Regions from separate parts of the Isoptericola sp. b515 genome, predicted to be linked through region 2. Evidence: riboswitches for the same ligand, from Rfam matches in the RefSeq annotation. Region 2 holds a riboswitch; the other holds the start of a gene.

Region 1 (15,565 bases), on a different contig from region 2:
GTGCGGACGTGGTCGGGCTCATCGGGTGGCTCCTTCCAGGGCGGGTCCGGCCCCGCCGGCGGCCGGTGCCTCGGCATCCGCCGCGGCGTCCGGTGCGGGTTCGGCCATGGACCGCCCGACGACGGCGCGGTACCGGACGCCGTGCTCGTCGGGGCGGCCGAGCAGCTCGGCGTGCGTCCCGCGGGCGACGACGCGGCCGTCCACGGACAGCAGGACGGCCTCGTCGACGTGGTCGAGGACCAGCGGGCTGGCGGTGACGACCAGTGTGGTCCGTCCACGCCGGACCTCGGCGACGCGTTCCGCGATCCGTGCCTCGGTGTGCGCGTCCACGGCGCTGGTCGGCTCGACGAGCACGAGGATCTCGGGGTCGGTGAGCAGGGCACGGGCCAGCGCGACGCGCTGACGCTGGCCGCCGGACAGCGACCGGCCCTTCTCCGGCAGCTCCCCGCTGAGACCACCGGGGACGGAGTCGAGCACGTCCTGGGCGTCCGCGGCCAGGATCGCGGCCGTCAGCTCGGCCTCGCTCGCCCGGCCACGGGCGTCGAGCTCCTCACCGAGGATCCCGGAGAAGAGGTGCGGCGTCGCCTCGGAGACGACCACACGGTGGCGCAGCGTCTCCTTGTCGAGCTCGGCGAGCGGCACGCCGCCGAGCGTGACGGGTGTGACGGCCTCGGCGTCGTCGTCGAACCGGCCCAGCCGTGTGGCCACGGCGGCCGACACGTCGGGGTCGGCGCACACCAGCGCCTGCACCCGCCCCGCGGGGACCACGAGTCCCGAGGCGCGGTCGACCAGCTCGCTGCCCGACGGCGGCGCCTCCGTGGGAGCGGCGGACGGGGGTGTCGCCTCGGTGATCCGCAGCACCCCGAGGATCTTGCGCGCGGAGACCACCGCGTTGGTGGACGCCTGCAGCATCTGCGTGGCCATCTGCACCGGCCAGGCGAGGAACGCGGTGTACCCGTAGAAGGTCACGAGCTCGCCGGCGCTCAGGTCGCCGCGCACGACGGCACGGGCACCCAGCCACAGGACGAGCGCGCCGAGCAGCCCGGGCAGCAGCACCTGCAGACCGTCGAGCACGGACTGGACGCCGGCGACCCGTACGCCACGGCGTCGCACCTCCTGCGACTGGCGTGCGTAGCGTGCGGAGAAGACGTCCTCGCCACCGATGCCGCGCAGGATCCGCAGGCCGGACACGGTGTCGGCGCCGAGCGCGGTGAGCCGGCCCACCGACTCGCGATGGTCCTGCTGGCGACGCTGCAACGGGCGGACCAGCAGCGCGAGCGCGGCGGCCACGAGCGGTATCCCCAGAGCCACCACGAGGCCGAGCACCACGTCCTGGGAGACGAGGTAGCCGGCTGCGGCGACGTACGCGAGCACGCCGCCGACGAACCGGCCGGACATGGCGAACATGTCGCCGGCTCGCAGGGCGTCGTTCGCGACGGCCGCCACGACCTCACCGGTGGGCAGCTTCTGCGTGACGGCGTGGCCGGCGCGGGTCGCCTTCTCCCCGACGAGGGTGGTGAACGAGAAGGAGGCCCGCAGCCAGTTCTCCACGTCGAAGGTGTGGCTGAGGACGCCGGCGACGACGATCGCGGCACCCGACACGAGCATCAGGCCGCACCACAGGAGCAGCTCGGTCCCGAACCCCGCGGCCAGACCCGAGTCGACCGCGCGGCCGAGCAGGAGGGGTGCGGCGGCGGCGGCGAGCAGGGAGACGCTGCCCGCCGAGACCGCCCTGACGATCACGGAGCGCTGACGCCACGCCTGCCAGCCCAGCAGGCGGGCGGGCGAGGACAGCGGCGGGGAGCCCGGGTCGGGCAGGGGGAGCGGGAGCACGGTCGTCAGAGTAGGGCGGGCCGGACCCGTCGGGCACCGGAATTTCCCCGCCTATCCTGGTGAGGTGAGCACCGAGCAGAACATCCCGACGGCCACCACCGACCAGGCGGCGACCGCCATCCGCAAGGCACGCGGCGCCCTGACCCGCTACCGGGTGCTGGCGATCGTCACCGGCGTCATGCTGCTCGTGCTCTGCGTGGAGATGGTCTTCAAGTACCTGGTCCCGGTCCAGGCCGTCATCGACTACATGGGCTGGGTGCCCTTCGCCCACGGGTGGATCTACGTCGTCTACCTGGTCACGGTGCTCGACCTGTGGGCCAAGATGCGCTGGAGCTTCGGCCGGCTGACCACGATGGTGCTGGCGGGTGTGGTCCCGGTGATGTCGTTCGTGCTGGAGAAGCGGGTGCACGCCGACGCCGACGCCAAGCTCGTGGCGCTCGCCGACCGGTACGGGGTGTGACGGTGCACGCCGACGCCCCGGACCGGACGACCGACCGGCTGGCGCCCCTGGTCGACCCGGCGCCCGGGCTGACCGACGCCGAGCTGGACCGGTACGCACGGCATCTCGCGCTGCCCGGGCTGGGCCTCGACGGGCAGCGGCGGCTCGCGGCCGCCCGGGTGCTCGTGGTCGGTGCCGGTGGGCTCGGCAGCCCGGCCCTGCTGTACCTGGCGGCCGCCGGCGTCGGGGTGATCGGGGTCGTCGACGACGACGTCGTGGACGTCACGAACCTCCAGCGCCAGGTGCTGCACGGCCAGGCGGACCTGGGTCGGCCCAAGACGACGTCGGCGGCCGCGGCGATCGCGGAGGTCAACCCCCACGTCGAGGTGGTCGAGCACCCGGTGCGCCTGGACCCCGGCAACGTCCTGGACGTGCTGGGCGGCTACGACGTCGTGCTCGACGGGGCCGACAACTTCCCGACCCGCTATCTCGTCTCCGACGCCGCCGAGGTCCTCGGGCTCCCCGTGGTGTGGGGGTCGATCGACCGCTTCGACGGCCAGGTCAGCGTCTTCTGGGGCGCCCCGCGGTACACGGCGGCGGACGGCGGGACCACGTCCCGCCGGGGCGTCACCTACCGCGACGTCTTCCCCGACCCGCCGCCGCCCGGCGTCGTCCCCGACTGCGCCACCGGCGGCGTGCTCGGCGCGATGTGCGGCACGGTCGGCTCCGCGATGGCCACCGAGGCCCTCAAGCTGATCACGGGAGTCGGCGACGTCCTGCACGGGCGGCTCGCCGTGCACGACGCCCTGGCCGCGGACTGGCGCTCGCTCGCCGTCCGGCCCGACCCGGCACGCGAACCCGTCACGGCGATGCTGCCGGGTGACGACGCGTACGTGGCCTTCTGCGGGCTGGCGCCGGCCGGGGACCCGGGCCCCGGGTCGACGGAGGTCACCGTCGCCGACGCCCGGGCGCTGCTCGCGGCCGAGCGCCCCGCCGTCCTGGTGGACGTGCGCGAGGAGTGGGAGGCCCGGGCGCGCCCCGTGGCCGGCGCCCGGCTCGTGCCCAGCGGGACGTTCCTCGGCACCACTGCGGGAGCCCCGGACGCGGCGGCCCGGTCCGCGCTCGACACCCTGCCCACCGACCGGCCGGTGCTGCTCGTGTGCGCGGCCGGGCCGCGGTCGACCAAGGTCGCCCGGGTGGCCCGGGCGGCGGGCCTCGACGCGCGGTCCGTCGTCGGCGGCGTCCCCGCGCTGCTCGGCTGAGCGCCCCGCCTACAGGGCGAGGTCGAGCCGCCCCTCGGGCGGCGAGCTGGCGAGCGCACCCTCGCGCCGCGGGATGCGGCCGGCCCCGGCCGCGAGCCGCCCCGCCTCGGTGGCCAGCCGCATCGCGCGGGCCATGCGCACGGGGTCCTCGGCCCGCGTGACCGCGGTGGCGAGCAGCACCCCGGAGCAGCCGAGCTCCATCGCCAGCGCGGCGTCGGACGCCGTCCCGATCCCCGCGTCCAGGATCACCGGGACGCGGGCGGCCTCCGCGATCGCCGCGATGTTGCGCGGGTTGAGGATCCCGAGCCCGGAGCCGATCGGTGCGCCGAGCGGCATCACCGCCGCGCAGCCGACGTCCTCGAGGCGCCGGGCGAGGATCGGGTCGTCGTTCGTGTAGGGCAGCACGACGAACCCGTCGCGGACGAGCTCGTCGGCGGCCTCGACCAGGCCCACCGGGTCGGGCAGCAGCGTGACGTCGTCGGCGATCACCTCGAGCTTGACCCAGTCCGTGCCGCACGCCTCACGGGCGAGCCGGGCGGTGAGCACCGCCTCGCGCACGGAGAAGCACCCGGCCGTGTTCGGCAGGGCGCGGATGCCGAGGCGTTCCAGCAGCCCCCAGATCCCCGCGTCCCGGGTCGCCTCGCCGCCGGCCCGCGGGGCCACGCGGCGCATCGCCACCGTGGTCAGCCCCGTGCCGGAGGCGACCAGGGCCTCCTCCAGCGTGAGCAGGTTGGCGGCGCCCCCGGTGCCCATCACCAGCGGGGAGGCGATCTCGGTCCCCGCGACGACGAGCGGTGCGGTGCCGTGGGCGGTCGGGTCGGTCGTGGTCATGGTTCCTCCTCAGCCGCCCTGGACGGCGGTGACGATCTCGACGCGGTCGCCGGCGCGCACCGCGGTGGACTCCCAGGCGCCGCGCGGCACGACGATGTCGTCCACGGCGACGGCCACGCCGCGGACCTCCCCGTCGGTGACGTGCCCGGGAGCCAGGCGCGCCACCAGCGCGGTGAGCGGCACCGTGCCGGTCGGCCCGAGGTCGTAGGGAGCGCCGTTCACCAGGGCCCGGCTGCGGGCGGGGGCGGTGTGCCGGTCGGTGCTGGTCATCGGGGTCCTCCGTCGGTGCGGCGGGTGTCGGGGTCGGGCGGCGGGAACCGGCGCGGGTCCGACGCCCGGAGGGCGGCGAGCAGGGTCGGCGGGTCGGCGCGGGTGACGTCGACGTCGAACCACGAACCCGTCAGGCCCGCCACGACGATCTCGGCCGTGAGGGGGGCGAGCAGGATGCCGTTGCGGTGATGGCCGGTGGCCAGGTGGAGACCGGGCACGTGGGTCGGACCGACCAGCGGCAGGTTGTCCGGCGTCGCCGGCCGGGCCCGGGGCGTGACCTCGACGAGCGCCGCCTCGTCGATCGCCGGCAGGAGAACGCGGGCGTCCCGCAGCAGCGCGAACACCCCGCCGGCGGTGGCGCGGCGGTCGTCGGGGTTCTCCTCCGTCGTGGCCCCGACCACGATCTCGCAGTGCCCGGCCCACGGCCCCTCGGTCGCCGGTGTCCGGCCCACGACGTAGACGGGCCGGCCCTGGACGAGGCCGCGCACGACGTGCCGCGGCGTCAGGTCCGGGTCGGCCTGGAGCCGCAGGGTCTGGCCCTTGACGGGGCGGACCGGGACCGTGACGTCAGGCAGGTCCGCCAGGAGCGGCGCGGACGCCCAGCCGGCGGCCACGACGGTCGAGCCGGCGCGGTGCACCCGGCCCGCGTCGTCGAGCGCGCCGACGACGCGTCCGTCGTGCCGCACGAGCCGGACCGCGGCCCGCGGGACGACCGCGCCGTGCCCGTCGGCGATCGCCCGCTGCAGGGCGGCGTGCACGGCGCGGGGGTCGACGGCGTGGTCGCCCGGGACCCAGGCGGCACCGCTGAGCCGCGGTCCGAGCAGCGGTTCGTGCCGGCGCGCCTCGGCGATGGTCAGCACCCGCGAGCTCACCGCGTGCCGGGCCTGCAGCGCGAGGAGCCGTCGCAGCAGCGCGGCGTCGGTGTCGTCGTAGGCGAGGGTGAGCGTGCCGGACTCCCGCAGCCCGACCCCGGTGCCGGCGGCGGCCTCCAGGTCGGCGGCGAACGTCAACCAGCGGCCGGCGGCGGCCAGGTGCAGGGCCAGCGCGGCGTCCTCGGTGAACTCGGCCTCGGTGGCCGGGGCGAGCATGCCCGCTGCCGCCCGGGTCGCCCCGTCGCCCGCGTCGGGGTCCAGGACGGTGACGCTGAGCCCGGCCTCGAGCGCGCGCCACGCCACGGCGAGGCCGATGATGCCGCCGCCCACGACGAGGAGGTCACGCACGCCGTCCGGCGGCGTGGACAGGGGTCGGTCCACGGTGCTCCCTTCGCTGGCATGATCCAGATCAGGTTCGACGGTCGGCGCCCGGCGCCCTCTCAGCCTCCGCGAGGCTCCCGTGCTGCGCCCACCCTACTCCCGCCGGTCCCTAGACTCGGCCCCGATGGAGACCTCCGACCTGCGCGCACGCCTCGCCGACGCCCGCCTCTACCTGTGCACCGACGCCCGCGAGGAGCGCGGCGACCTGGAGGAGTTCCTGCACGCCGCGCTGCGGGGCGGCGTGGACGTCGTCCAGCTCCGCGACAAGACCCTCGACGTCGCCCGCGAGCTCGAGCTGCAGGCGCTGGTGGCGCGGGTCGCGACCGAACACGGCGCGCTGTGGGCGGTCAACGACCGGGCGGACGTGGCCGGGCTCACCGGTGCACCCGTGGTGCACATGGGGCAGGGGGACCTCCCGGTGCCGGCGGTGCGGACCCTGCTCGGCCCGGCCCCGGTCCTGGGCCGGTCCACCCACTCGGCCGCGCAGGCGGCCGCGGCGGAGGCCGACGGGGACGTCGACTACTTCTGCGTGGGCCCCCTCTGGGCGACGCCCACCAAGCCGGGCCGGACCGCCGTCGGCATCGACCTGCTGCGCGAGGTGGCCCGCACCGCGCCGACCACGCCCTGGTTCGCCATCGGGGGGATCGACGCCGACCGGCTCGACGCGGTCCTCGACGCCGGGGCGCGACGGGTCGTCGTCGTCCGCGCGATCACGGAGTCCGCGGACCCCGAGCGGGCCGCGCGGACCCTGCGGCAGCGGCTCGGGGCCTGAGGCCGGCGAGCACCCCGGACCGGCGCGCGACGGCGGATAGGATGAGGCGGTGACGTCTCCCGCCACCGCTCCCGACAGCACGCCCCGACCCGTCCTCGTGGTCGACTTCGGCGCCCAGTACGCCCAGCTCATCGCCCGCCGCGTGCGCGAGGCGAACGTCTACTCCGAGATCGTCCCGCACACGTGGACGCCGGAGCAGATGCTCGCCCGCGACCCCGCGGCGATCATCCTCTCGGGCGGTCCGTCCTCCGTCTACGCCACCGGCGCGCCCTTCGTGGACGCCGCGCTCTTCGACGCCGGCGTGCCCGTGCTGGGCATCTGCTACGGCTTCCAGGCGATGGCGCAGGCTCTGGGTGGCAAGGTCGCCCAGACCGGGACCCGCGAGTACGGCGGCACCGAGGTCGAGGTGTGCTCGGCCGGCGTGCTGCTGGCGGACACCCCGACGACCCAGACCACCTGGATGAGCCACGGCGACTCCGTGCACGCCGCACCGGAGGGGTTCGAGGTGCTGGCGACGTCGTCCGGGTCGCCGGTGGCGGCCTTCGAGGACCGCGGCCGTCGACTGTACGGCGTCCAGTGGCACCCGGAGGTCAAGCACTCCGCCCACGGGCAGACGGTGCTGGAGCACTTCCTCTACGAGGGTGCCGGCCTGCGGCCCGACTGGACGCCGGACAACGTCATCGCCGACCAGGTCGCCGCGATCCGCGCGCAGGTCGGGGACGCCCGTGTGGTCTGCGGGCTGTCCGGCGGCGTCGACTCCTCGGTCGCCGCGGCGCTCGTGCAGCGCGCGGTGGGGGACCAGCTGACCTGCGTGTTCGTCGACCACGGTCTGCTGCGCGAGGGTGAGGTGGAGCAGGTCGAGCGCGACTTCGTCGCCGCCACCGGCGTCAACCTGGTGGTCCGCGACGAGCGCAAGCGGTTCCTGGACGCCCTCGAGGGGCACAGCGACCCGGAGACGAAGCGCAAGATCATCGGCCGCGAGTTCATCCGCGTCTTCGAGGACGCCGCCCGCGACATCGTCGCCGAGGGGCACGAGCACGCCGTGCACGGCGAGGGCTCCGAGGTGAAGTTCCTGGTCCAGGGCACCCTGTACCCGGACGTCGTGGAGTCCGGCGGCGGCGAGGGCGCGGCGAACATCAAGAGCCACCACAACGTCGGCGGCCTGCCCGACGACCTGCAGTTCGAGCTGGTCGAGCCGCTGCGCACCCTGTTCAAGGACGAGGTGCGGGCCGTCGGCCGCGAGCTGGGCGTGCCGGAGCCGATCGTCGCCCGTCAGCCCTTCCCGGGCCCCGGACTGGGTATCCGGATCATCGGCGAGGTCACGGCCGAGCGGCTCGAGATCCTGCGCCGCGCGGACGCCATCGCCCGCGAGGAGCTGACGAAAGCCGGCCTCGACGCGGAGATCTGGCAGTGCCCGGTCGTGCTGCTGGCCGACGTGCGGTCGGTGGGCGTCCAGGGCGACGGCCGCACCTACGGCCACCCCGTCGTGCTGCGTCCCGTCTCCAGCGAGGACGCGATGACGGCGGACTGGACCCGGATGCCCTACGACGTGCTCTCGGTCATCTCCACCCGCATCACCAACGAGGTCAGCGAGGTGAACCGGGTCGTGCTCGACGTCACGAGCAAGCCCCCGGGCACCATCGAGTGGGAGTGACCGGGGAGCTCGCCGCGGCGCTGGCGACGGAGCCGGACGCCGTCACCACGACCCTCGGCGTCGTGCAGCGGGTGCTGGAGTACCTCGGCACGGTCGCGTTCGCGATCTCCGGGGCCTTCGCCGCCGGGCGCAAGCGCATGGACCTGGTCGGCGTCGTCGTCCTCGGCAGCGCCGTGGCCATCGGCGGCGGGACGCTGCGCGACCTGCTCATCGGCCGGACGCCGGTGTTCTGGGTGACCGAGCCGACGTTCCTGCTGGTCGGCGTGGTCGCGTCGCTCCTGGTGGTGCCGCTGGCGCGCACGCGCACCCTCGACCTGCTGCGCCGGCTGCAGATCATCGAGATCTCCGACGCGGCCGGCATGGCGCTGTTCGTCGTCATCGGCACGAACGTCGCGCTGTCCGCCGGGGCGAACGAGGTCTCGGCGGCAGTCGTCGGGGTGATGGCCGGGGTCGGCGGGGGCGTGATCCGCGACGTGCTGGCGAACGAGGTGCCGGAGGTGCTGAGCAACGCGCAGTTCTACGCCACGGCGGCGCTGCTCGGGGCGGCGGTCCAGCTCGGCCTGCGTCAGCTGGGGGCCGATCCGGCGATCGTGTTCTGGGTGCCGCTGGTGCTCATCCTCACGGTGCGTCTGCTCGCCGTCCGGCTCGGCTGGGGCATGCCGACGTTCTCGGTACCGGGTGAATGACGCCGGATTCCTGCTCTGACCTTCGGGTTCGTCGTGACGGGGCAGGTCGGGAGCGGTAAGTTGGCGGCCAGGGGCGTCAACTACCGGTCAACAACCGCAGAAGCGCTACGAGAGGCAGACTCATGTCCAGCTCTGTAACCGTCCAATCCGCCAAGGGTGTCCGCGGGATCGGCGTCTTCACCATCGTCGCCGGCATCCTGATGATCATCGCCGGTGCCGTCGTCTGGTTCGTGGTCTCGTCCACGCTGTCCGACGAGCAGATCACGGTCTCCGACGACGCCAGCATGATGGCCGGCCAGGAGGTCGCCGGGCCCTTCACCGCCTACGCGCAGGCCGACGTCATCAACCAGCACGCGCTGGAGGCCTCGGAGGGCATGACGTACGCCGAGCTCGACCGCGAGGACCCGCGTCGTGACACGGTCATGAACGCCTCGTTCCTGCGGGCCTCGCTGTTCACCTCGGTGGTCTCGTTCGGCGTCTCCGCCCTGGTGATCGGCCTGGGCGTGATGTTCGTGCTCATCGGCTTCGCCCTCGTCCGGCTCGGGGGCCCGAAGGTCGCCGCGGCGGCCGCTCCGCCGGGCGGGCCCGCGCCGGCCAGGACCGCCTGAGTCGCAGCTCCCGGACCAGCACGGACGTCGGGGCGAGCACACCACTGCCGGTGTGCTCGCCCCGACGTGCGTGCGGGGTCAGCGACCGGTGCGTCGGCGCCGCCGGGCGGCCCCGACGACGGAGCCCACCACGAGGAGCAGGCCGGCGGTGCCGAGCACGAGGATGGCGGCCAGCTCGGCGTCGATGCTCGCCCCGGCGGTGCGGGCGAGCAGGCCGACCGCGACGGCCACCACGACGATGCCCCAGACGACGGTGCCGGTCCGCGGTCGGGCGCGCCCCGGGGCCGACACGTCCGGGTCGGGGCCGGGAGCAGTCGCGCTCGTGGCGGCGTCGGCGGTCGTGGACGTCGACTCCTGCGGGACGTCCCCGCGGGAGCCCGCGGTGTCCGCGGGGGAGCCCGCGGCGTCCCCGGCGGTGCTCGCGGCCTCCCGGGGGATCTCCACGGTCGGGTGGTCGGGAGAGGGCTCGGGCTCGGCGCCCGGTGTGCGGTACGGGTCGGTGCTCATCGGTCCTCCTGGATGACGATCTCTCCGGCGCGGGCGTCGACGTCGAGCAGCAGCACGGGCCCTCCCGCCTCGCTGGCCTCGTCGCTGGTGTAGGTGGTGGGGCCGCCGCTGAACCCGTCGACGGTGCGGTACTCGCCGTCCACGTCCCAGACGAACCTCCCGGCGCTGACGTCGACGGAGGCCACCACGGCCGCGTCGGCGGGGATCTCCACGACCGTGCGCCCGGCGGTCATCTCGATCGGGACCTCGACGGGCGACCCCGGCTCGACGTCGGTGAGGTCGAGCTCGGTGAGGTCCACCCACGCCTCGCCGAACTGGACCCGCACGCCCTCCTCGGCGGCCGCCACGGACCGCGGTGTGACCATGCCGGAGCTGACGGTGGTGCCCGACGAGGTCGTGACACCGCGCCCGTCGTCCCAGGGCCACTCGTCCCACCAGGTGTGCCGGTCGGCGAACGGCCACGTCACCAGGGTCGCGACGAGGCCGAGCACGGCGAAGGCGGTGAGCCACCCGCCGCGGCGTCCGCGCAGGCCGGTGACCACGAGGGCGGCGCCGACGATCGCGACCGTGGTCCCGAGCCACAGGCCCCACACCGGCATCGTCAGTCCCAGCACGATGTCGGCGGCCAGCAGCGCCGCTCCGGCCAGCAGCGCGAGGCCGACCACGACGCCGATCGTCCCGCCGCCCGCGGCGCGGACGGCCGGGGTGGTCGGCGCCGGCGTCCGGGGAGCCGGCGCGGCGGGCGGTGCCGAGGCGTAGGTCACCCGCGGCGCGGGTTCGAACGGGGCGGCCGACGGCCCCGGGGGGGCCTCGGCCGGTGCCGCCGGTGCCGCCGGTGCCGCCGGTGCCGCCGGCGCGGCGGGCGGCGCTGCCCCGCCCTGCTGCCGGGAGCGGACGAGCTTGACGATCAGCCAGACCACGGCCACCCAGAACCCGATCCAGAACAGGACCGCGATCCACTCGGGGAACCCGTCCCACCAGGGCCAGATCCCGCCGCCCCAGCCGATGCCCGCGACGATCGTCAGGCCGGCGCCGAGGACCGCCACGTCGAACCTCCCGCGGATCGCCTCCTGCAGGTGGATCCGGCCGTCGGACGCCTCGGGGAGCAGCAGCCAGGCGGCGCCGTACAGCACCAGGCCCGCACCGGTGACGAAGAAGCTGAGGATCAGCAGGCCCCGCACCAGCAGCGGGTCGAGGCCGAACCGGTGGGCGACTCCGGCGGCGACGCCGCCGACCCAGCGGTCCTCGGCACGGGTGACACCCGTGCGGCGCAACGAGTCGAAGAAGCCGTCGCCGGCAGGACGTGGCGGTGGGGGCGGGGTCCCGGGACCGGTGTCGCCGGGGCCGGGGCCGCCGCTCGGTGGCGGGGTGTCGTTCGTGGTCATGTCCTCATCGTGCTCCGCGCGCGTGCCGGAAGGCATCGGGGGACGCCCTGAACCGACCCTGATTCCGGCGGTCACGACCCCGGATCCGGGGCGCGGCGGCACCCTGACGTGCCACGATCAGGGGGTGACGTCCCCGATCCCCACCCGGCTGCCGCTGCGCCGGCCCCGCCAGGGCCGGTGGGTCGGCGGCGTGTGCGCCGGGCTCGCGGCGCACCTCGACGTGCCGGTCGGGCTGGTCCGGCTGGCCCTGGTCCTGCTGACCCTCGCCGGCGGGATGGGACTCGCGGTGTACGTCTTCTGGTGGGTCACGGTGCCGGCCGGCGACCCTCAGGACACGGCCGTCGCCGCGCGGCCCGCCGCCGCCGCCCGACTGGCCCCCCGGCTGCGCCGCGCGGGCACCGTGCAGGCGATGTCCCGCCGCGACGTGATGATCGGTGTCGGCCTGCTCGTCGGCGCCCTGGTCCTGGTCGCCGTGCGTGCCGGCTGGGACCTCCCCTCGGCCTGGTTGCCGCTGCTCATCGTGGGCGGGGGCGCCGCCCTGGCCTGGAGCCAGCTGGACGCCGTGCAGCGCGCGCGGGCCGGGGAGGCCCCGGCCTCACGGTCCGGGATGCTGCTGCGCCTGGCGGGGGGCCTGGTCCTCGTGACCGCGGGCGTGCTGCTGCTGTTCGTCCAGGGCACCCCGCCGGGAGAGCTGCTCACGGTCACGCTCGCCTCCCTGGCGGTGCTCGTCGGCGTGGCGCTGGTGCTCGCCCCGTGGTGGCTCCGGCTGGTGCGGGAGCTGGGGGACGAGCGGGCGGCGCGCGCCCGCGAGGCCGAGCGGGCCGACATCGCCGCCCACCTGCACGACTCGGTGCTGCAGACGCTGTCCCTCATCCGGGCCCGCGCGACGGATCCCGAGGAGGTGGCCCGGATGGCCCGCGCGCAGGAGCGCGAGCTGCGCGAGTGGCTGTACGACGACCGACCCGCGGAGGGCACGTCGCTCGCGGCCGAGCTGCGCGCCCTGGTGGGCGAGGTCGAGGACGGCCGCGCGGCCGAGATCGAGACGGTCGCCGTCGGCGACTGCCCGCCGACCGAGGCGACCACCGCGCTGCTGCAGGCCACCCGCGAGGCGTTGGTCAACGCCGCCGTGCACGGTGCCGCGCCGGTGACCGTCTACCTCGAGGTGACCGACACCGCGGTCGAGGTGTTCGTGCGGGACCGCGGCGACGGCTTCGACGTCGACGACGTCGCGCCGGACCGGTTCGGCGTGCGCGAGTCCATCCTGGGTCGGGTGCGGCGGCGTGGCGGCACCGCCGAGGTGACCAGCCGCCCCGGCTGGGGCACCGAGGTGCACCTGCTGGTGCCTCGGTCGGCCGACGTCCGCACCGCACCGTCCGCCGACTCGGCGTCGTCCGCCCCCGAGACCGAAGGAGTCCGCCCGTGACCGACACCCCGGTGCCCGTCGTGCTCGTCGACGACCACCACATGTTCCGTACCGGCGTGCGGGCCAGCCTGGACGAACGGGTCAGGGTCGTCGGGGAGGCCGCCGACGTCGAGGAGGCGGTGGCCGTCGTGCACGAGCACCGGCCGCCGGTGGTGCTCCTCGACGTCCACCTGCCCGGCGGCGACGGCGGTGGCGGGGCCGAGGTGGTGCGTCGTTGCACCGACCTGCTCACCGGGACGCGGTTCCTGGCGCTGTCGGTGTCCGACGCCGCGGAGGACGTGGTCGCGGTGATCCGGGCGGGGGCGCGCGGCTACGTCACGAAGAACATCTCGGCGTCCGACCTGTCCGCCGCGGTCGTCCGTGTCGCCGGCGGGGACGCGGTGTTCTCCCCGCGGCTGGCCGGTTTCGTGCTCGACGCGTTCGGCACCTCGGCGGGCGACGTCGCGGTGGCCGACGACGAGCTCGACCGCCTCTCCCGGCGCGAGCAGCAGGTGATGCGGCTCATCGCCCGCGGCTACACCTACCGGGAGGTCGCCTCGGACCTGTTCATCTCGGTCAAGACCGTCGAGACGCACGTGTCGGCGGTGCTGCGCAAGCTGCAGCTGTCCAACCGCAACGAGCTGACCCGGTGGGCGGCCGCGCGGCGTCTGCTCTGACGGTCGTCGCGGTCGGCTCAGCGGGCGGCCCGGTAGCGGTCGACGACGATCTCGACGAGCTCCTCGGGAGCGGGGCCCTCCGGCAGCAGCAGCGGGGCGGAGGTCGTGTCGCCGCCGGCCCGCTCCGCCAGGGTCTGGAAGTAGCCGGGGGCGATGAGGTAGCTCGCCGTGGCCACCCGCGCCCCCGGGTGCTCCTCGCGCACGGCCGCGACGACGTCCCGCAGGGTCGGCGTGGCGTTGGCGAGGTAGCCGACACGGACCGGGTGCCCGGTGCGTGCGGCGAGCAGCTCGCCGGTGCGTTCGCAGTCGGCCACGGCCCGCGCGTCGGAAGACCCCGCCGCGGCCAGCACGACGACGTCGCCCGCGGCCAGCCCCGCGTCCGCCAGCCGACGCTCCAGGAGGTCCACCAGCCGGTCGTCCGGCCCGAGGGCCCCGGCGAGCGCGACCTGCTGCCCGGCGGAGACGGCGCCCTCGACGTCCTCGCACAGGTCGACGTGCACGTGGAACCCGGCGGACAGCAGGAGCGGGACGAGCACGGTGGAGGTCTCGCGCAGCGCGGCCAGGCAGGTGGGCACGTCGGGCTCCTGGACGTCGACGAACCCGGCCCGGACCGGCACCGTGCCGGCGAGCCGGTCCGTGACGGCGTCGACCAGCCCGGCGACGGCGGCCGCTCCGGTCGCGGAGGACGTGCCGTGGGAGATCGCGAGGAGAGTCGGGACGGTCATGACGGGCACGCTACGCGACGGATCGTGCGGTCCGGTGTCGGCCGTGTCACACCGTGTCACGAGGGGCTCACACCCTCGGTCGCGGCGGTGTGAGCCGCCCAGGCGGGTGACAGCCGCACGACGTCACCGATCACCGTGACCGCGGGCGGCTGCACGTCGGCCGCGGCGGCCCGGGCGGCGATGTCGGCCAGGGTGCCCAACGTGGCGCGCTGACGGGGTCCGTACCCGTCCTCGACCACCGCGACGGGGGTGTCGGCCGGGCGGCCGGCGGCGATCAGCGCCGTGGCCGTCGCGGCGAGGCGGGTGACGCCCATCAGCAGGACCAGCGTGTGCTCCGGCCCGCCGGGCACGGCGTCGAGCGCCTCGTGCGCGGTGAGGACGCTGAACCCGGCCGCCACCCCACGGTGCGTGACCGGGATCCCGACGGCGGCCGGCACGGACACCGCCGACGTCACGCCGGGCACCACCTCGACGTCGAGACCCGCGGCCCGGCAGGCCGTCAGCTCCTCGCCGCCCCGGCCGAAGACGTACGGATCCCCGCCCTTGAGCCGCACGACGTCGCGTCCGGCGCGCGCGTGCTCGACGAGGAGCTCGTTGATGCGCTCCTGCGGCACGGGATGGTTGCCGGCGGTCTTGCCCACGTCGATGACCTCGACGTCGTCCGCGAGCGCCGTCAGGACGCCCCGGGGGGCGAGACGGTCCACGACGACCACGTCGGCGCTCGCCAGGAGACGTCGCCCGCGTCCGGTGAGCAGTCCGGGGTCGCCCGGCCCGCCGCCGACGAGAGCGACGCGTCCGGTGCGGCCGCCGTCGGACCCGTCTCCCCGGACCTCGCGGACGCGACGCAGGGGCAGCTCGCCGGAGGTCAGCGCCGCCGCGACGGCGTCGCGCAGCCGGGCCGCGCGCCGGGGGTCACGACCGGCGTGCACGGACACGACGACGTCCGCCGCGGAGGGGTCCGGCCCGGTGTCGTCCGACGCCCGGGCATCCGCCGCGGGCAGGCAGGTGGAGGCGGGGACCCAGGCCGTGGCGGCGTCCGCGTCGGCCGCCACGACGCAGAAGGTCTGCGTCCGCTCGGCCTCGGCGGCCACCGCGCGGTCGACGGCGGGCACGCCGGTGGCGGTGTGCACGAGCCAGGCGCCGTCGAGGTCGCCCGCGCGGTACGCACGAGCGGTGTGCTCGATCGTGCCGGCGGCGGCCGCGTCGGCCAGCTCGTCGACCACGACCGGGGACACGACGCGCACGCGCGCGCCGGCGTCCA
Region 2 (15,565 bases):
CGCGCCGGTCTGGACGACGGTGGTCCTCGCCGCCGTCGTCGTGCTCTGGGCCGCGGCGGTCGCGTGGTCCGTGCGGGCGCACCGCCGCGAGCAGTCGGTGACCGTGGCCCGGACGACGACCCAGGACGCGTACAGCGTCGGCGGGTGAAACCCGCGGGTGAAGACGTCCGCCCAGGTGGCGCTCGTGACTCCGCGGAGTACGGTGGGCCACACCGGCCCGGCCCGGCCCGGTGAGATCGTCGGGAGGAGAACACATGAGTTCGCCGTCGTCGTCGCGGATCATGAAGAGTTCCGCGCTCTCATCGGTGACCGACGCACTCTCCACCGGGACCCAGCTCGTCGTGGGTCAGTACCGGATCGACGCGCCCTCCGGTGCCGTGTGGTGGTCCGACGAGGTCTACCGGATGTACGGGTCGGAGCCCGGCGATCTCACACCCACCGTGGACATCATCCGGGCGCGGACCCACCCGGACGACCGGGCGCGCGTGTCGCGGACGGCGATCGTGTCCCTGCGGGCCGGGCGGCCGTTCAGCAGCGCCCACCGCATCATCGACCCGCACGGCAAGGCACGTACGGTCGTCGTCACGGGTCGGGGGCAGCTGGACGAGGACGGGGCCATCGCCCGGGTGGGCGGGTACGTGCTGGACGTCAGCCCGGTCGCTCGCGAGGTGCTGGACCGCGAGTCCCACCGTGCCGTCGGGCGGGCGATGGTCTCCGCCGCCGCCGTCGAACAGGTCAAGGGTGCCCTCATGATCACCCGGGGCCTGGACGAGGCCGACGCCACGGACCTGCTCGGCGAGGTCGCCGCACGAGCCGGGATCCCGATGCAGTCAGCGGCGTCACAGGTCGTCAGCGAGCTCCGCACGTCCCGGGGAGAGCCTGACGACCGGTTGCAGGCCGCGCTCGACGCGGTCCACAGCGTGGACCGCCCGCACGGGCACGAGGCCCAGCTGGCCCGTCGGCGTCAGAGCACCCGGCGCTGAGCACCGGTACCGGTCCGACCTCTCGCGAGGCGCGCCGGTCACCGCCCGACCGCTCGCGGGGCGACCGAGCCGCCCCGCGAGTCCGGGACTCAGACCGTCGAGATCTTCTTGGCGCGGCGGTCGACCGCCTTGACGACTCCCTGCTTCGCGAGCCGGCGGGCCATCACCGCGGCACCACCCGTGACGGCGGCGAACGTGATCGCCTGGACGATCGGGATGTCGTCCGCGTCCAGGTCGATCGGGGCCTCCTTGCCCGTGGCCTTCTCCCAGATCGTCTTGATGATCTTCTGGGCCACCCAGCCCGCGGCGAGGGTCGCCGCGATCGTCCCGACCTTCACGGCCAGCGTCGGCTCGGTGCTCTTGGACAGCTCCACGGGTCCTCCAGTCGTTCGGTGCGCCGGGCGGTCACGGACGAACTCCCTCGGGAGGTCCGCGCCACGGACGCCACCACCGTAGCGTGCTCGAGGTGTGTAGGCTCGGGGGGAACGACAGGGGAGCGCCGTCGGCGCTGAGAGTGCGGACCACCGCAGACCCTCGAACCTGATCCGGTTAGCACCGGTGGAGGAAGTCGGGCTTCTCGATCCCGTCGCCTCGGACCCTCCGAGCGGCGGACCCCCTTCTCGAACGTCTGAGGAGGACACATGAGTCATCGTCTCCGTCGCACCGTCGCGACCACCGCCGTCGTCGCGCTGCTGCCCGCGCTGGCCGCCTGCGGCGGCGAGGAGTCCCCCGGAGCAGCGCCCAGCAGCTCCGCGGGCTCCGCCGACGCGAGCGCCACGCCGGAGCTGTCCGGTACCGTCACGCTCGTCACGCACGACTCCTTCGCCCTGAGCGAGGGGGTCCTGGAGTCGTTCGAGGAGGAGACCGGGCTCACTGTCGAGCAGGTCGCCGCCGGCGACGCCGGCACCCTGGTCAACCAGCTCGTGCTCACGGCCGACAGCCCGCTCGGCGACGTCGTCTACGGCGTGGACAACACCTTCGCCTCGCGTGCCGTCGAGGCCGACGTCTTCGAGCCGTACACGCCGGCCGACCTCGACCCGTCCGCGACCGGGCTCGTCGACCCGGCGCTCGAGGGGCTCACCCCGATCGACAAGGGCGACGTCTGCCTCAACGTGGACACCACCTGGTTCGAGGCCGAGGGCGTCGAGCCGCCGAGCACCCTCGAGGACCTGACCGACCCGGCGTACGAGGACCTGACGGTCGTGACCAACCCGGCGACCTCGTCGCCCGGCTTCGCGTTCCTGCTCGCCACCGTCGACGCCTTCGGGGAGGACGGCTGGCAGCAGTACTGGGCCGACCTCTCGGACAACGGTCTCAAGGTCACCGACGGCTGGTCGGACGCCTACTACGTCGACTTCTCCGGGGCCGGCGAGGGCGGTGAGCGGCCGATCGTGCTCTCCTACGCCACCTCCCCGGCCTTCACCGTGAGCGAGGACGGCAGCGAGAGCACCACCGAGGCGCTGCTGGACACCTGCTTCCGCCAGGTCGAGTACGCCGGCGTCCTCGCCGGCACCGACAACCCCGACGGTGCCCGGGCCCTGGTGGACTTCCTCGCCTCCGCCGAGGTGCAGGCCGACATCCCCGCGAACATGTACATGTACCCGGCCGACGACACCGTCGAGCTGCCGGCCGAGTGGGAGCAGTTCGCCCCCCTCGCCGAGGAACCGTTCGACGTCGCGCCGGACGAGATCGCCGCGCACCGTGACGAGTGGATCGAGCAGTGGACGGCCACGGTCATCGGGTGACGCCCTCCACCAGCGGCGGGGCGTCCCTGCGGCCGCCCCGCCGTCGGCCCGCCCCGGGGACCTGGCTGTGGTGGGTCCTCGCCGCCGGCCTGCCCCTGCTGTTCCTCGGGGTGTTCTTCGCGTGGCCCGTGGCGGCGCTCGTCGTCCAGGGGTTCTTCACCGACGACGGCGGCACCCGGGCGCTCGACCTGTCCGGGTTCGCGGAGGTCCTGTCCCAGCCCCGCACGTGGCGCGTCGTCGGGCAGACCCTCGCCCAGGCGTCCGTCGGCACGGTCCTGGCCGTCCTGCTCGGGCTGCCCGGCGCCTACGTGCTGTACCGGTGCCGGTTCCCGGGCCGGGCGCTGGCACGCGGCCTGGTGACCGTGCCGTTCGTGCTGCCGACCGTCGTGGTCGGCGTGGCCTTCCGGGCGCTGTTCGCCCCCGGCGGCACCTTCGGGTGGCTCGGCATCGAGGAGTCCTTCGCCGGGGTCGTCGTCGCCCTGGTGTTCTTCAACTACGCCGTCGTCGTGCGCACCGTCGGCGGGCTGTGGGAGCGGCTCGACCCGCGGGCGGAGCAGGCGGCCCGCTCCCTCGGCGCGAGCCCGTGGCGGGCCTTCCGCACGGTCACCCTGCCGGCGCTGGGGCCCGCGATCGCGTCCGCGGCCGCCGTGGTCTTCCTGTTCTGCTCGACGGCGTTCGGCGTCGTCCTGGTGCTCGGGGGCATGCGGTACGGCACGATCGAGACCGAGATCTGGATCCGCACCACCCAGTTCCTCGACCTGCGCGCCGCCGCCGTGCTCAGCATCCTGCAGCTCGTGGTCGTCACCGGAGCACTGCTCGTCAGCGCCCGGCTGCGTGCCCGCCGCGAGCGCGCGCTGCACCTGACCAGCGACCGGTCCGCGGCGCACCGCTTCTCCTGGCGACGGGCCAGCGACGCCGTCCCGGCGGCCGCGACCGTCGCCGTCGTCGGCCTGCTGGTCGTCGTGCCGCTCGCGGGTCTGGTCGCCCGCTCGCTGCGGACGCCCGACGGCACCTGGGGGTTCGACAACTACGTCGCCCTCGGCACGACCGGGGGCCGCAACGCGCTGTCCGTCACCGTGTGGGAGGCGACGGCGAACTCGCTGCGCACGGCCGTGCTGGCCGCCCTCATCGCCGTCGTCGTCGGCGGGCTCGTGGCCCTGGTCGTCTCGCGCCGTCCCCGGTCGGCCGGGCTGCGCCGGGCCGTCGGGGCGCTCGACGCCGCGTTCATGCTGCCCCTCGGGGTCTCCGCGGTGACCGTCGGGTTCGGGTTCCTCATCACCCTGGACCGGCCGCTCGGGCTCGACGTCGACCTGCGGACCTCGGGCCTGCTCGTGCCGATCGCGCAGGCGGTCGTCGCGATCCCGCTCGTGGTCCGCACCGTGCTGCCCGTGGTGCGGGCGATCGACCCGCGGCTGCGCGAGGTCGCCGCCACCCTGGGTGCCGCCCCGGGCCGGGTGCTGCGGACCGTCGACGGCCCCCTGACCGCCCGGTCCCTCGGGCTGGCCGTCGGGTTCGCGTTCGCGGTGTCGCTGGGCGAGTTCGGCGCGACGTCGTTCCTCGCCCGGCCCGACGCGGCGACGCTGCCGGTCGTCATCTTCCGGCTCATCGGCCGGCCCGGGGCGGAGAACTACGGGATGGCGCTCGCGGCGTCCGTGGTGCTGGCCGTGCTCACCGCGACGGTCATGATGGTGGCGGAACGCCTGCGCGGTGACGCGGGCGGAGGGGAGTTCTGATGTCCGGGGCCGAGGGCCTGAGCGTCCGTGATGTCGTCGTGCGCTACGAGGGCACGCGGCACGAGGCGGGCACGACGGCGGTCGACCACGTGTCGCTCGACGTCGCGACGGGCGAGGTCCTGGCGCTGCTCGGGCCGAGCGGCTGCGGCAAGTCGTCGCTGCTGCGCGCGGTCGCGGGGCTGGAGCCGCTGGTGGCGGGGTCGGTGTCGTTCGCGGGGCAGGACCTGGCCCGGGTGCCGGTGCACCGGCGCGGGTTCGGCCTGCTGTTCCAGGACGGTCAGCTGTTCCCGCACCGGGACGTGGGCCGGAACGTCGCCTACGGGCTGGAGATGCAGGGGATCCCCGCGGCGCAGCGGCGCGACCGGGTGGCCGAGCTGCTCGCGGACGTCGGGCTGGCCGGGTACGCGCGGCGGGCCGTGTCGACGCTGTCCGGCGGGGAGAAGCAGCGGGTCGCGCTGGCCCGGGCCCTGGCCCCGCGGCCGCGGCTGCTGCTGCTCGACGAGCCGCTGTCCGCCCTGGACCGGCAGCTGCGGGAGAAGCTCGCGATCGACGTGCGCGACACGCTGCGGGCGACCCGCACGACGGCGGTGTTCGTCACCCACGACCACGCCGAGGCCTTCACGGTGGCCGACCGGGTCGCCGTGATGGACGCCGGGCAGCTGCTGCAGGTCGACACCCCGGAGCGGCTCCGCGCCGCACCCGCCTCGGCGCGGGTCGCGGAGTTCCTCGGGCTCGAGCTCCCCTGACCGTCGCCGGTGGGGCCTGCCGTAGACCGTGGGCCGCAGCCCTCCGTCAGCGCGCGAAGACGACCCGTGCGTGCCCCATGAGCAGCAGCAGCGGGTCGCGGCGGGCCACGAACGCGTCGTCGTCCACCAGGCCCAGGTCGTACCGGCGGTGCAGCATCGCCAGCTCGGTGGCGGCCTGCTGGTAGTCCGCCAGGGCCCGCGCCGCGCCCCGGCCGAGGGCACCGCGGACCTGCTCGCGGGCCCGCTGCCGTGCCCGCAGCGACGACAGCATCCGCAGGTCGCCCGTGCCGATCACGCCGAGCTCCTGGTAGCGGGGCAGGTGCCGGCGCACCAGGCCGACGATCCGACGACGGTCCCGGTGCAGCACGACGCCGAGCGCCGCCAGCACGCCGGCGCCCAGCAGGTACGCGACCCCGAGACCGAGAGCACCCGCCGCCGTCGAGGCGTTCCACAGGGCGTGCAGCGCGGTCGCCCCGGCCACGCCGGCCACGACGGGCAGCGCACGCCGTCCGGGCCGGCGCAGGGCCGCCGCGGCCACGCCCACGCCGATCAGGGACGTGCACAGGGGGTGCAGCAGCGGGGAGACGATCCCGCGCACGACGAAGGTCCCCGCCAGCGTCCCGGCCGGAGCGGTGGCGTAGTAGCTGATGTTCTCCACGGTGGCGAAGCCCAGCGCCACCGTGGAGCCGTAGATGATGCCGTCGGTGGGGCCGTTGAGCTCGTGGCGCCTGAACCAGAGCAGCCCCACGAGCACCGCGCCCTTCGCCAGCTCCTCGACGACCGGGGCGGTGAGGGACGCCGTGGCGTACCGGCCGAGCTCGGCGCCGAGCATCGGCCGCCACACGAGGTCCAGCCCGGCGGTGTTGAGGAGCGTGGCGAGCAGGACGGCGACGCCCGCACCCCAGCCGAACGCGGCGACGAGGACGTCGGGGGGTTCGGGCTCGAGGCGGTCGAGCGCGAGGACCCCGGCGAGCAGCAGCGGCAGGGGGACGAGCGCCAGGACGACCGCCGTGACCACGCCGTCCGCACCGTCCCGCAGCAGCAGGGCGAGAGCCACCGCCAGGCACAGGGAGGACGTGGCCACCGTGACGACGACCCCCACCGACGGCCGGGCGGTGGGCCTGCCGGCCAGGATCGCCCGTGGCTCCAGGGGTGGCATGCCCTGACCCTACTGAGCGGCCCCGCTCGTGCGGCGCACGATCACCACGGCCACGTCGTCCTCGCGCGCGCCGTCGTCGAAGGCGTCGAGCAGGTGCTGACACGCGTCGTCGGGGCAGGTCCCGGGGATCTGCGCGGCGGCGGTCCGGAGCCGGGCCAGGCCGTCGCGCAGCGAGCCGTCCCGGCGCTCGACCAGTCCGTCCGTGGCCAGGACCAGCAGGTCACCGACCGCCAGCGTGGTGCGGTACGGCGGGCGGCTCTCCGGGCTCGGCAGCCCCAGCAGCCGGGAGGTGGACTTCACCGGCCGTGCCGTGCCGTCGGAGCGGACGAGCATCGCCGGCAGGTGCCCGGCGTCGGTCAGCTCGACCTCGCCGGTGACCGGGTCCGCGAGGCAGACGCACACCGTCGCGGTCTCGGTGTGGTCGGTGCGCAGCACCTCGTTGAGCAGCTCCAGCGCGCGTTCCGCCCCGTGCCCCTCGCGCAGGTAGGCGCGCAGCGTCAGACGGAGCTCGCCCATGACGGTGGCGGCGTGCAGGGAGTGGCCCTGGACGTCGCCGATCACCACCGCGACCCGGCCGTCGGGGAGGTCGAAGGCGTCGTAGAAGTCGCCCCCGACGTCCAGCAGGTCGTCCGAGGCCTCGTAGCACGCGGAGACGTCGAACCCGGGGCGCACCGTGAGGTCGGACGGGAGCAGCGCGTCCTGCAGGGCGCGGGTGATCCGGTGCTCCTCGGCGAGCAGGCGCAGGTTGGCCAGCGCCACCGCGGTCGCCTGCGTGAACCGTCGCACGGTCTCCCGGTCGTCGTCCGTCGGGCCGGTCTCGGAGTCGGCCAGCTGGACGCCGAGGCCGCCGACGAGCCGCCCGCGGGCGTCGCGCATCCACGTGGTCCACCACGAGGAGGGCCCCACCCCGGCCTGCGTGAGCAGCTCCCGCCACGGCGCGGGGACGCGTTCCCTCGGCAGCAGCGCCGAGCTGACCCCTCCCGGCGGCGGGACGGGCGTCTCGCCGGCACCGCGGACCAGCGGGGCGCCCGGCGCCGGGCACACGGTGCGCAGGACGTGGTCGGCATCGACGACCACCATGGCGATCGCGGCACGTCCGAGGACGCTCGACGCGCCCCGGGCCGCGAGGTCCACCGCCTCCTCGGCGGAGCGCGCCGAGTGCAGGGGGACCAGCGCCGTGCCGAGGTCGTCGAGCCGCTGCGCGGTCCGGTGTGCCCCTCGCTTCTCGTCGTAGCTGCGGCACAGCGCGCCCACGGTGGCGAGGAACTCGTCACGGTCGAGGGGTTCGGGCAGGTAGGCGTCGGCGCCGTGCTGCAACCCGGCCGTGCGGGCCGCCGCGTCGATCGACGTGGCCGACACGTGCAGGACGGGCACGGGGGACGTCTCCGGCCTGTTCTTCAGCTCCCGGCACACCTCCGCCCCCGAGACGTCCGGCAGGTTGACGTCGAGGACCACGGTGTCGAACTCGGCCGAGGCGCGCTGCAGCGCCTCGCTCCCGGTGGCGGCCTCCGCCACCGCGTAGCCGGCGGCGCGCAGCCAGGTGGCCATGAGGTAGCGGTGGGCGTGGGTGTCGTCGACGACGAGCACCCGTCGCCGTCCGTTCTCCTCGATCACGGTCCTGCTGTCCCTTCGGTGTCGAGTGCCGCGACGAGTGCGGCACGGTCGATCCGGTCCTTCGGCAGGAACCGCGCCGTGCGCGTCCACGGGCCGGGGGCGGGGCTCGGTCCGCTCGACATCAGGACGGCTGCCAGGCCCGGCCGTTCGTCCAGCATCCGAGCCAGCAGCGCCGTGCCGGTCGTGTCCGGCATGCGCACGTCCAGGACGACGGCGTCGACGTCGTCCTGCAGCATCGCCAGGGCCGTGCCGGCGTCGTGGGCGACGCTGACCCGTGTCGCCTCGTCGCGGAGCAGACCGGCGACCGAGGAGCCGAAGGCGTGGTCGTCGTCCACGACGAGGACGTGGCCGACGCGACCGCTGCGGGCACCGGCGGGGGCGTCCGCCCCGGCGGCGTCCTCCAGCGAGGGCAGGGTGAGCGTGAAGACGCTCCCCTCGCCGAGCGTCGAGGTCGCGGTGAGGCTGCCGCCGAGCGCCTCGGCGGTGCGCCGCGCGTACGGCAGCCCCAGACCCGTCCCCCGCGCGCCCGGCTGCAGGTGGTGGGGCACCTGGACGAACTCCTCGAAGATCGCGTCGAGCTGGTCCGCGGGCACGCCCAGCCCCGTGTCCCGGACCTCGCACCGCGCGCCGTCGGCCGTGGGCGTGACGACCAGGTGCACCGACCCGCGCTCGGTGAACTTCACCGCGTTGGTCAGCAGGTTGCGGAGCATACGCGCCACGAGGCGCCGGTCGCTGCACAGCACGGGCACGCCCGGCCGGTCGACGACGAGCTCGACGCCGTCCCGGACCAGCGGGCGCGTGGTGCCCTCCAGCTCGGCGAGGAGCTCGGCCATGTCGAACGGGGCGGGGTGGACGTCCTGGTGCCCGGCCTCGGCGCGCGCCAGCTCCAGGAGCTCGTCCACGAGGGTCAGCAGCGTGTCGGCGCTGTCGCGCACGAACCGGACCTGCTGGGCCTGGTCGTCGTCCAGCGACGACTCGGCGAGCAGTCCCGCCAGGCCGATGATCGAGTTGACCGGGCTCCTCAGCTCGTGGCTCACGTTGCGCAGGAACCGCGACTTGGCCTCGTTCGCCGCGGCGAGCTGGCGGCCGCGCTCGTCCAGCTCGGCGTAGAGCGCGACCACGCCGGAGTTCGTCTCCTCCAGCTCGGCCGAGAGCTGTTCGTACTGGGCCGTCAGTGCCTCGTGCGCCTGCTCGAGCCGGGCCAGCCGACGCTGCAGAGCTGCGGCCTCCACCGCCCCGCTCATGGCCGTGTGGCCCCTCGGACGGGCAGGACCACCACGCAGGCGTCGTCGCGCCGGACGGCGAAGTCGCGCATGATCACGCCGGCGACGACGGTCGCGGAGCGCAGCAGCAGACCGGGGTAGTCCACGAGGTTGACCCGGTCGGTCAGTCCGTCGGAGTACAGGGTGACGACGTCGCCCTCGCTGACGGCGTGCGTCGTCTCCGAGATCGCGGGGGAGCGCGACCCGCCGATGCCCGGGGGGCTCAGCAGGCTGCGGGTGCGGGTGCCGTGGATCGCCCCGGCGATGTTGCCGATGCCGGCGTGGCGCAGGGTGGAGCCGATCTGCTGCACCACCGCCACGGCGGCGCCGCGCGTGCCCGCCAGGGCACGGTGCACCCGCTCGAGGAGGATCGCGGGGCCGGCCGCGGGAGCCGCGCGGAAGGCCCGGACGGCGGCCTGCGAGGCCGCCGCCGCGAGCGGGCCGTGACCCAGCCCGTCGGCGACCAGCACGCTCGACGCGCCGTCGTCCACGCGGACCGCGAACGCGTCACCGCAGACCTGCTGACCCGTCATGGCGCGGGTGATGCCGCTCGGGGCGCCGGCGGTGGACGCCGGACGCTCGTCGCCGGCGACGGGACGGCGCGCGTCGAACGCGGCGGACACGACGGTCCCGGCGCCGGGGGCCGACCACGCGTCCCACGAGCCCGCCAGCCGGGGCAGCGTGCCCAGACCGATGCCGAGGGTGCCCCGCGAGGAGACACCGTCCCGCATCGCCGCCGCGACGTCGCGCATGCCCGGCCCCGAGTCGACGGCGAGCACCGTCAGGCGGGCGCACCCGTCCGTCCGGTCGACCGCGAGCAGCATGCGGCCGGAGCCCGCGTGGCGGGTCTGGTTCGTGGCCAGCTCGGACACGACGAGCCCGACCTCGGCGGCACGGCTCTCGTCGTGCCCGAGCCGGATCGCGGTCGTCACCGCCGCGCGGCGCACCCGGCCGACGGCCGACGGGTGGTCGACCGTGTACCAGGCGCCACTCTCGAGCACACTGCGTGGCTCGTCCGGATCGACGACGCCGGTCATCGCGCCCAGGCCGCGATCTCGACGCGGGTCCCGACCCCGGGCGTCGTGTCGATCGCGAAGTGCTCGACCAGACGACGCGACCCCGACAGCCCCAGCCCGAGCCCGCCGCCGCTGGTCCAGCCGTCGGTGAGCGCGAGGTCGAGGTCGGCGATGCCGGGGCCCTGGTCCGAGAAGACGGCACGGACACCGGTGCGCCGCCCGCTCGTGACCAGCTCGACCTCGGCCTCGCCGCCGCCGCCGTGCACCAGGGTGTTGCGCGCGAGCTCGCTCGCCGCGGTGACGAGCTTCGTCTGGTCGACCAGGGACAGCCGCGCCTGCTGGGCGAGCCGTCGCACGGCCTGGCGGACCCGGACCACGTCCGAGTCGTCGCGAACCGGTTGTCGGGTGCCGGTGGTGGGAGAGGTCGTGGTCATCCGGCGTCGCGTTCGACGGCCGCGAGGAGGACGTCTTCGGCCGCCACGCTGTCGGGACTGAGCAGGGCCAGACCGCGGTCGACGTCGAGCGCCGTCTGCACCCCGTGCAGCCCCAGCCCGAGCTCGACCATGGTGATCGCGACGGCGGGACGCATCCCGACGACGACGGTGCGGGCGTCCAGCACCCGCGAGACGGCGGCGACGGAGGCCAGCATGCGGCCGATGAAGCTGTCGACGATCTCCAGGCCGGAGATGTCGATGATGACGCCCCGCGCACCGGTCCGGGTGATCCGGGCGGCGAGGTCCTCCTGGAGCTGGAGCACGGTGTCGTCCTGCAGCTCGACCTGGATCGACACCAGCAGCGTCGACCCGATCTTGAGGATCGGGACCTCGTTCACCCGCGCACCTCGCTGGTCGGTCGCTTCTTCTCGCGCAGCGCGTCGACCAGGGCGTCGGCCAGGGACGCGCGGGTGCGGATGTCGCCGAACTCGATACCGAGGGCCACGATCGTCTGGGCGATCTGCGGCCGGATGCCGCTGATCGTGCACTGGGCGCCCATGAGGCGCGCCGCCACGACCGTCTTGAGCAGGTGCTGGGCGACCTGGGTGTCGACCGCCGGCACACCCGTGATGTCGATGATCGCGTGCTCGCTGCCCGTCTCGACGAGGGTGTTGAGGAGCTTCTCCATGACGACCTGCGTGCGGGCCGAGTCGAGGGTGCCCACCAGCGGCACCGCGACGATGCCCTCCCACAGCTTCACCACCGGGGTGGACAGCTCCATGAGCTGCTCCGCCTGCTCGGTGATGATCGCCTCGCGGGCGTCCGCGTAGTTCTCGAACGTGTACAGGCCGAGGTCGTCCACCAGCCGCATCAGCGGCGTCAGGTGCGCGCGGACGTCGTCGTCGACCAGGCTGTACAGGCCCTCCTTGAGCGCGAACACCGCCATCGCCGTCTCCCGGGGGGTGAACCCCAGGCGGGCGCGGGCACCGGAGACGTCGGCCAGGATGCCCCGCAGCTGGTCGAACGCCGCGTCGCCCAGCTCGGAGCCGCCGTCGCGCAGCCCCTCCACGAGCGCGTCGTAGATGTCCGACTGCTCGCGCTCGAGCTCGCCGCGGGTGCTGCGGCCCCGCAGCTCGACGCTCGACGCGTCGAGCCACGCGGCGCGGACGGCCTCGGCGTGGTCCGTGAGGATCGTGGAGAGCTGGGCACTCCGGGCAGTCGGCACGTGGGCTCCTTTCGGGCGGCGCGAGGGTGGATCGCGGAGACAGTGTAGGAGCAGAACGCCCCCGCGACCCACCGGTTCGCGTCGCCGCAGGTCAGGCCCGGTGTGTCCGGTAGAACTCCACCAGCCGGCGGGTCGAGGAGTCCTGTTCCGCCAGGGCGGCGTCGTCCCCGGACACGGCCGGGGCGACCTCCAGGGCCAGCTTCTTGCCGAGCTCGACGCCCCACTGGTCGAAGGAGTCGATGCCCCACACGACGCCCTGGACGAAGGTGATGTGCTCGTACAGCGCGACGAGCTGACCCAGGACGGACGGCGTGAGCGCCGGCGCCATGATCGAGGTCGTCGGACGGTTGCCGGAGAAGGTCCGGGCGCTGACCAGCTCCTCGGCGGTGCCGTCGGCCCGCACCTCGTCGGCCGTCTTGCCGAACGCGAGGGCCTTGGTCTGGGCGAAGAAGTTCGCCAGGAACAGCTCGTGCACGTCCGCGCCCGGCGCCACCGCCTTGCCGTCACCGACCGCGTCGACCAGCGGGTAGGCGGGGGTCGCGAACGCGACGAAGTCGGCCGGCACGGTCCGGGTGCCCTGGTGGATGAGCTGGTAGAAGGCGTGCTGGCCGTTCGTCCCCGGCTCGCCCCAGAAGACCTCGCCGGTCTGCGTCGTGACCGGCGACCCGTCCCAGCGCACCGACTTGCCGTTGGACTCCATCGTGAGCTGCTGCAGGTAGGCGGGGAAGCGGTGGAGCTGCTGGGCGTAGGGGAGCACCGCGTGGGTGTGGGCGCCGAGGAAGTTCGTGTACCAGACGTTGAGCAACCCCATCAGCGCGGGCACGTTCCGCTCGAGCGGCGTCGTGCGGAAGTGCTCGTCGACGGTGTGGAAGCCGGCGAGCAGCTCCCGGAAGACCTCCGGGCCGAAGGCGACGGCGAGCGAGGTGCCGATGGCGGAGTCGACCGAGTACCGACCGCCGACCCAGTCCCAGAAGCCGAACGCGTTGGCGGGGTCGATGCCGAACGCCTCGACCTTGTCCAGCGCGGTGGAGACGGCGACGAAGTGGGCGCGGACCGCGGCCTGCTTCGCGTCGTGGTCGTCCTCGATGGCGCCGACCGCGTGCAGACGCTCCCACAGCCAGGCCCGGGCCAGGCGGGCGTTGGTGAGGGTCTCCAGGGTGCCGAACGTCTTGGACGCCACGATGAACAGCGTCGTCTCGGGGTCCAGGTCGGCGGTCTTCTGCGCCAGGTCGGTGGGGTCGATGTTCGAGACGAACCGGACCTCGAGGTCCTCGCGCCCGTAGGGCTTGAGCGCCTCGTAGACCATGACCGGGCCGAGGTCGGAGCCGCCGATGCCGATGTTGACGACCGTCCGGACCGGCTTGCCGGTGACGCCGCTCCACTCCCCGGAGCGCACCTGCTCCGCGAACGCCCCCACCTTGTCGAGCTCACGGGCGACGTCGGCGTCCACGTCCTGGCCGTCGACGACGAGCGACGGCTGCGTCCCGGGGGCCCGGCGCAGCGCGGTGTGCAGCACGGCACGGTCCTCGGTCACGTTGATGTGCTCGCCGGTGAACATGGCCTCGATGCGTTCGGGCAGGTTCACCTCGTGCGCGAGACGGACGAGGAGGTCGAACGTCTCGTCGGTCGCCAGGTTCTTCGACAGGTCGACCAGCAGGTCCCCGGTGGTGTGGCTGAACCGCTCGGCGCGGCCGGGATCGGCGGCGAACCAGCCGCGCAGGTCCCCGCGGAACTCCTGGTGGTGGCGGAGCAGCTCGCCCCAGGCGGGCGTGGTGGTGGCGTCGACAGGAGAGGTCGTCATGAGGCCTACCGTAATGACCGCGACGAGCGTCTGCGCGCCCGGTCCGCGGTCCGGGAGGCCCGTGCCCACGGCGACGGCCCGTCCGGCCCTCGGCGGGTCGCGCCCGGAGGATGAGAGGACTCTCATGCTCGTCTCCGCGAGGTCTCATGCCGGCGCCGAAGGATGGTGCACGTCCGCAGGCAGCGGATGCCGGCACCGTTCGAGGGAGCAGCCATGAGACCGTCCGTGAAGAAGCGCTGGATCGTCGTCGGCACCGCCGCGGCCCTGGGCATGGGCGTCGCGGGCGCCGCCGCCGTCGGGACGAGCGACCAGGACGACCCGTCCGGGGGCGTCGACGCCGTCACGCTGGACGGCCCGGAGGAGGGCGCGACCGACGAGTCGTCCGTCGACGAGTCGTCGGGCTCGACCGGTCCCGCGTCGACCGACGTCAGCGACCCGTCCCCGGAGTCCTCCGACTCTCCGACCACCGCCGTCGACACCTCCGACTCGCCCGACGACCCCTCGACGCAGAGCGCCCGCAGCGCGGAGACCGCCTCGCCCTCCCCGCAGCACGTGCAGAGCGCGGACTCGGCCGATTCCGACGACTGAGCACCGTGCCGGTCCTGGAGGGGATCGCCGACCGGAGCGGTGAGCGCGCGCTCCGCGCCGGTTCTGGCGAGGATGGACCGATGGCACAGAGCGACCTGGACCTGTTGACGGGTGAGGAGGCGACCGAGCTCCTCGCGACCGCGGTCTCGACGGCGGGCGGCGAGCTCGTCGACTGGTCGGTCCGGCAGGTGGACCACCGCCCCGGACGGTCGACGACCGTCGCCTACCGGGCGCGCGTGCGGTGGGGCGAGGGCGTCGAGGCGGGGCGGGTGCGTACCGAGACGCTCGGGGCGTCGCTCGGCCGCCCGGGCGACCAGCAGGTCCCCGGTGTCCTGACCCTCGACGACGGCGAGCACGCCGTGGCCGTGTGGCGGTTCCCGGGCGATCCGGCGCTGCCGGCGCTGGCCACGGCCTACGACGCGGAGGCGGTCGCCACCCTGCTGGGCGACCTGGGCGTGCCCGAGGTCGCGCGGGGCCCCGTCACGCTGAGGGTCCGTGCCTACCGTCCCACGCGCCGCGCGGTCATCGAGGCGAGCACCCCCGGGGCCCGGGTCTTCCTCAAGGTCGTGCGCCCCGAGAAGGTGGACGACCTGCACGCCCGCCACGCGCTGCTCGCCGGCGCCGGGCTGCCGGTGCCGAAGCCGCTCGGACGCAGCGCCGACGGTCTGCTCGTCATCGCGCCCCTGTCCGGGGAGTCGATGCGGCACGCGGTCCGCGACGGGGGAGCGGTCCCGAGCGCCGCCGAGGTCGTCACCATGCTCGACCGGCTGCCGGACAGCGTCGCCGAGCTGCCGCTGCGCACCTCGTGGAGCGAGAACGCGGGCCACTATGCGTCGGTGATCGGCGCGGCGATGCCCGCGGAGGCCGACCGGGCACGGCACCTCGCCGAGACGATCGCGACCCGGATCGCCGGGCAGCGCCCGGACGAGCCGACGCACGGGGACCTGTACGAGGCCCAGGTCATGCTCGCCGACGGGCGCATCACGGGTCTCCTCGACGTCGACTCGGCCGGTCCGGGCCGGCGCGCCGACGACCTGGCGTGCCTGGTGGCGCACATCGAGACGCTGTCCTTGCTGCGCGGGTGGGACAACGAACGTCTGCACGCCCTGGCGCTCGAGTACGCGGCGGGTTTCGCCGGGCAGGTCGAGCCGGTGGAGCTGTCGGCGCGGATCGGCGGGGTGCTGCTGTCGCTGGCGACGGGGCCGCACCGGGTCCAGGAGGCGGACTGGCCGCTGCAGACCTCCCGACGGCTGGACGCC

The links. Region 2 has a riboswitch for thiamine pyrophosphate ahead of Q6350_RS15115 (thiamine ABC transporter substrate binding subunit). Riboswitches for the same ligand answer to the same signal wherever they lie in the genome.
Region 1: it holds a riboswitch for thiamine pyrophosphate, as region 2 does, so the genes downstream of both, thiO (glycine oxidase ThiO) here and Q6350_RS15115 (thiamine ABC transporter substrate binding subunit) in region 2, are expected to answer to the same signal.

The regions. Positions count from the first base shown of each region.
Region 1 covers NZ_JAUQYR010000001.1:191,564-207,128, reverse strand. Annotated here, with positions in the region: gene Q6350_RS00845 (ABC transporter ATP-binding protein) at 1-22, opposite strand, end outside; gene Q6350_RS00840 (ABC transporter ATP-binding protein) at 19-1,833, opposite strand; gene Q6350_RS00835 (DUF3817 domain-containing protein) at 1,898-2,293, shown strand; gene Q6350_RS00830 (ThiF family adenylyltransferase) at 2,290-3,534, shown strand; gene Q6350_RS00825 (thiazole synthase) at 3,544-4,365, opposite strand; gene thiS (sulfur carrier protein ThiS) at 4,375-4,635, opposite strand; gene thiO (glycine oxidase ThiO) at 4,632-5,888, opposite strand; TPP riboswitch at 5,877-5,979, opposite strand; gene thiE (thiamine phosphate synthase) at 6,013-6,660, shown strand; gene guaA (glutamine-hydrolyzing GMP synthase) at 6,710-8,314, shown strand; gene Q6350_RS00800 (trimeric intracellular cation channel family protein) at 8,311-9,000, shown strand; gene Q6350_RS00795 (aromatic ring-opening dioxygenase LigA) at 9,123-9,608, shown strand; gene Q6350_RS00790 (hypothetical protein) at 9,687-10,115, opposite strand; gene Q6350_RS00785 (PspC domain-containing protein) at 10,112-11,500, opposite strand; gene Q6350_RS00780 (ATP-binding protein) at 11,625-12,923, shown strand; gene Q6350_RS00775 (response regulator transcription factor) at 12,965-13,579, shown strand; gene Q6350_RS00770 (sirohydrochlorin chelatase) at 13,597-14,304, opposite strand; gene cobA (uroporphyrinogen-III C-methyltransferase) at 14,361-15,565, opposite strand, start outside.
Region 2 covers NZ_JAUQYR010000005.1:257,938-273,502, reverse strand. Annotated here, with positions in the region: gene Q6350_RS15130 (sulfite exporter TauE/SafE family protein) at 1-148, shown strand, start outside; gene Q6350_RS15125 (PAS domain-containing protein) at 306-983, shown strand; gene Q6350_RS15120 (DUF4235 domain-containing protein) at 1,073-1,357, opposite strand; TPP riboswitch at 1,464-1,567, shown strand; gene Q6350_RS15115 (thiamine ABC transporter substrate binding subunit) at 1,625-2,728, shown strand; gene Q6350_RS15110 (ABC transporter permease) at 2,725-4,461, shown strand; gene Q6350_RS15105 (ABC transporter ATP-binding protein) at 4,461-5,207, shown strand; gene Q6350_RS15100 (PrsW family intramembrane metalloprotease) at 5,254-6,366, opposite strand; gene Q6350_RS15095 (SpoIIE family protein phosphatase) at 6,376-7,980, opposite strand; gene Q6350_RS15090 (HAMP domain-containing sensor histidine kinase) at 7,977-9,212, opposite strand; gene Q6350_RS15085 (SpoIIE family protein phosphatase) at 9,221-10,243, opposite strand; gene Q6350_RS15080 (ATP-binding protein) at 10,276-10,692, opposite strand; gene Q6350_RS15075 (STAS domain-containing protein) at 10,689-11,090, opposite strand; gene Q6350_RS15070 (STAS domain-containing protein) at 11,087-11,917, opposite strand; gene pgi (glucose-6-phosphate isomerase) at 12,009-13,718, opposite strand; gene Q6350_RS15060 (hypothetical protein) at 13,932-14,306, shown strand; gene Q6350_RS15055 (phosphotransferase) at 14,387-15,565, shown strand, end outside.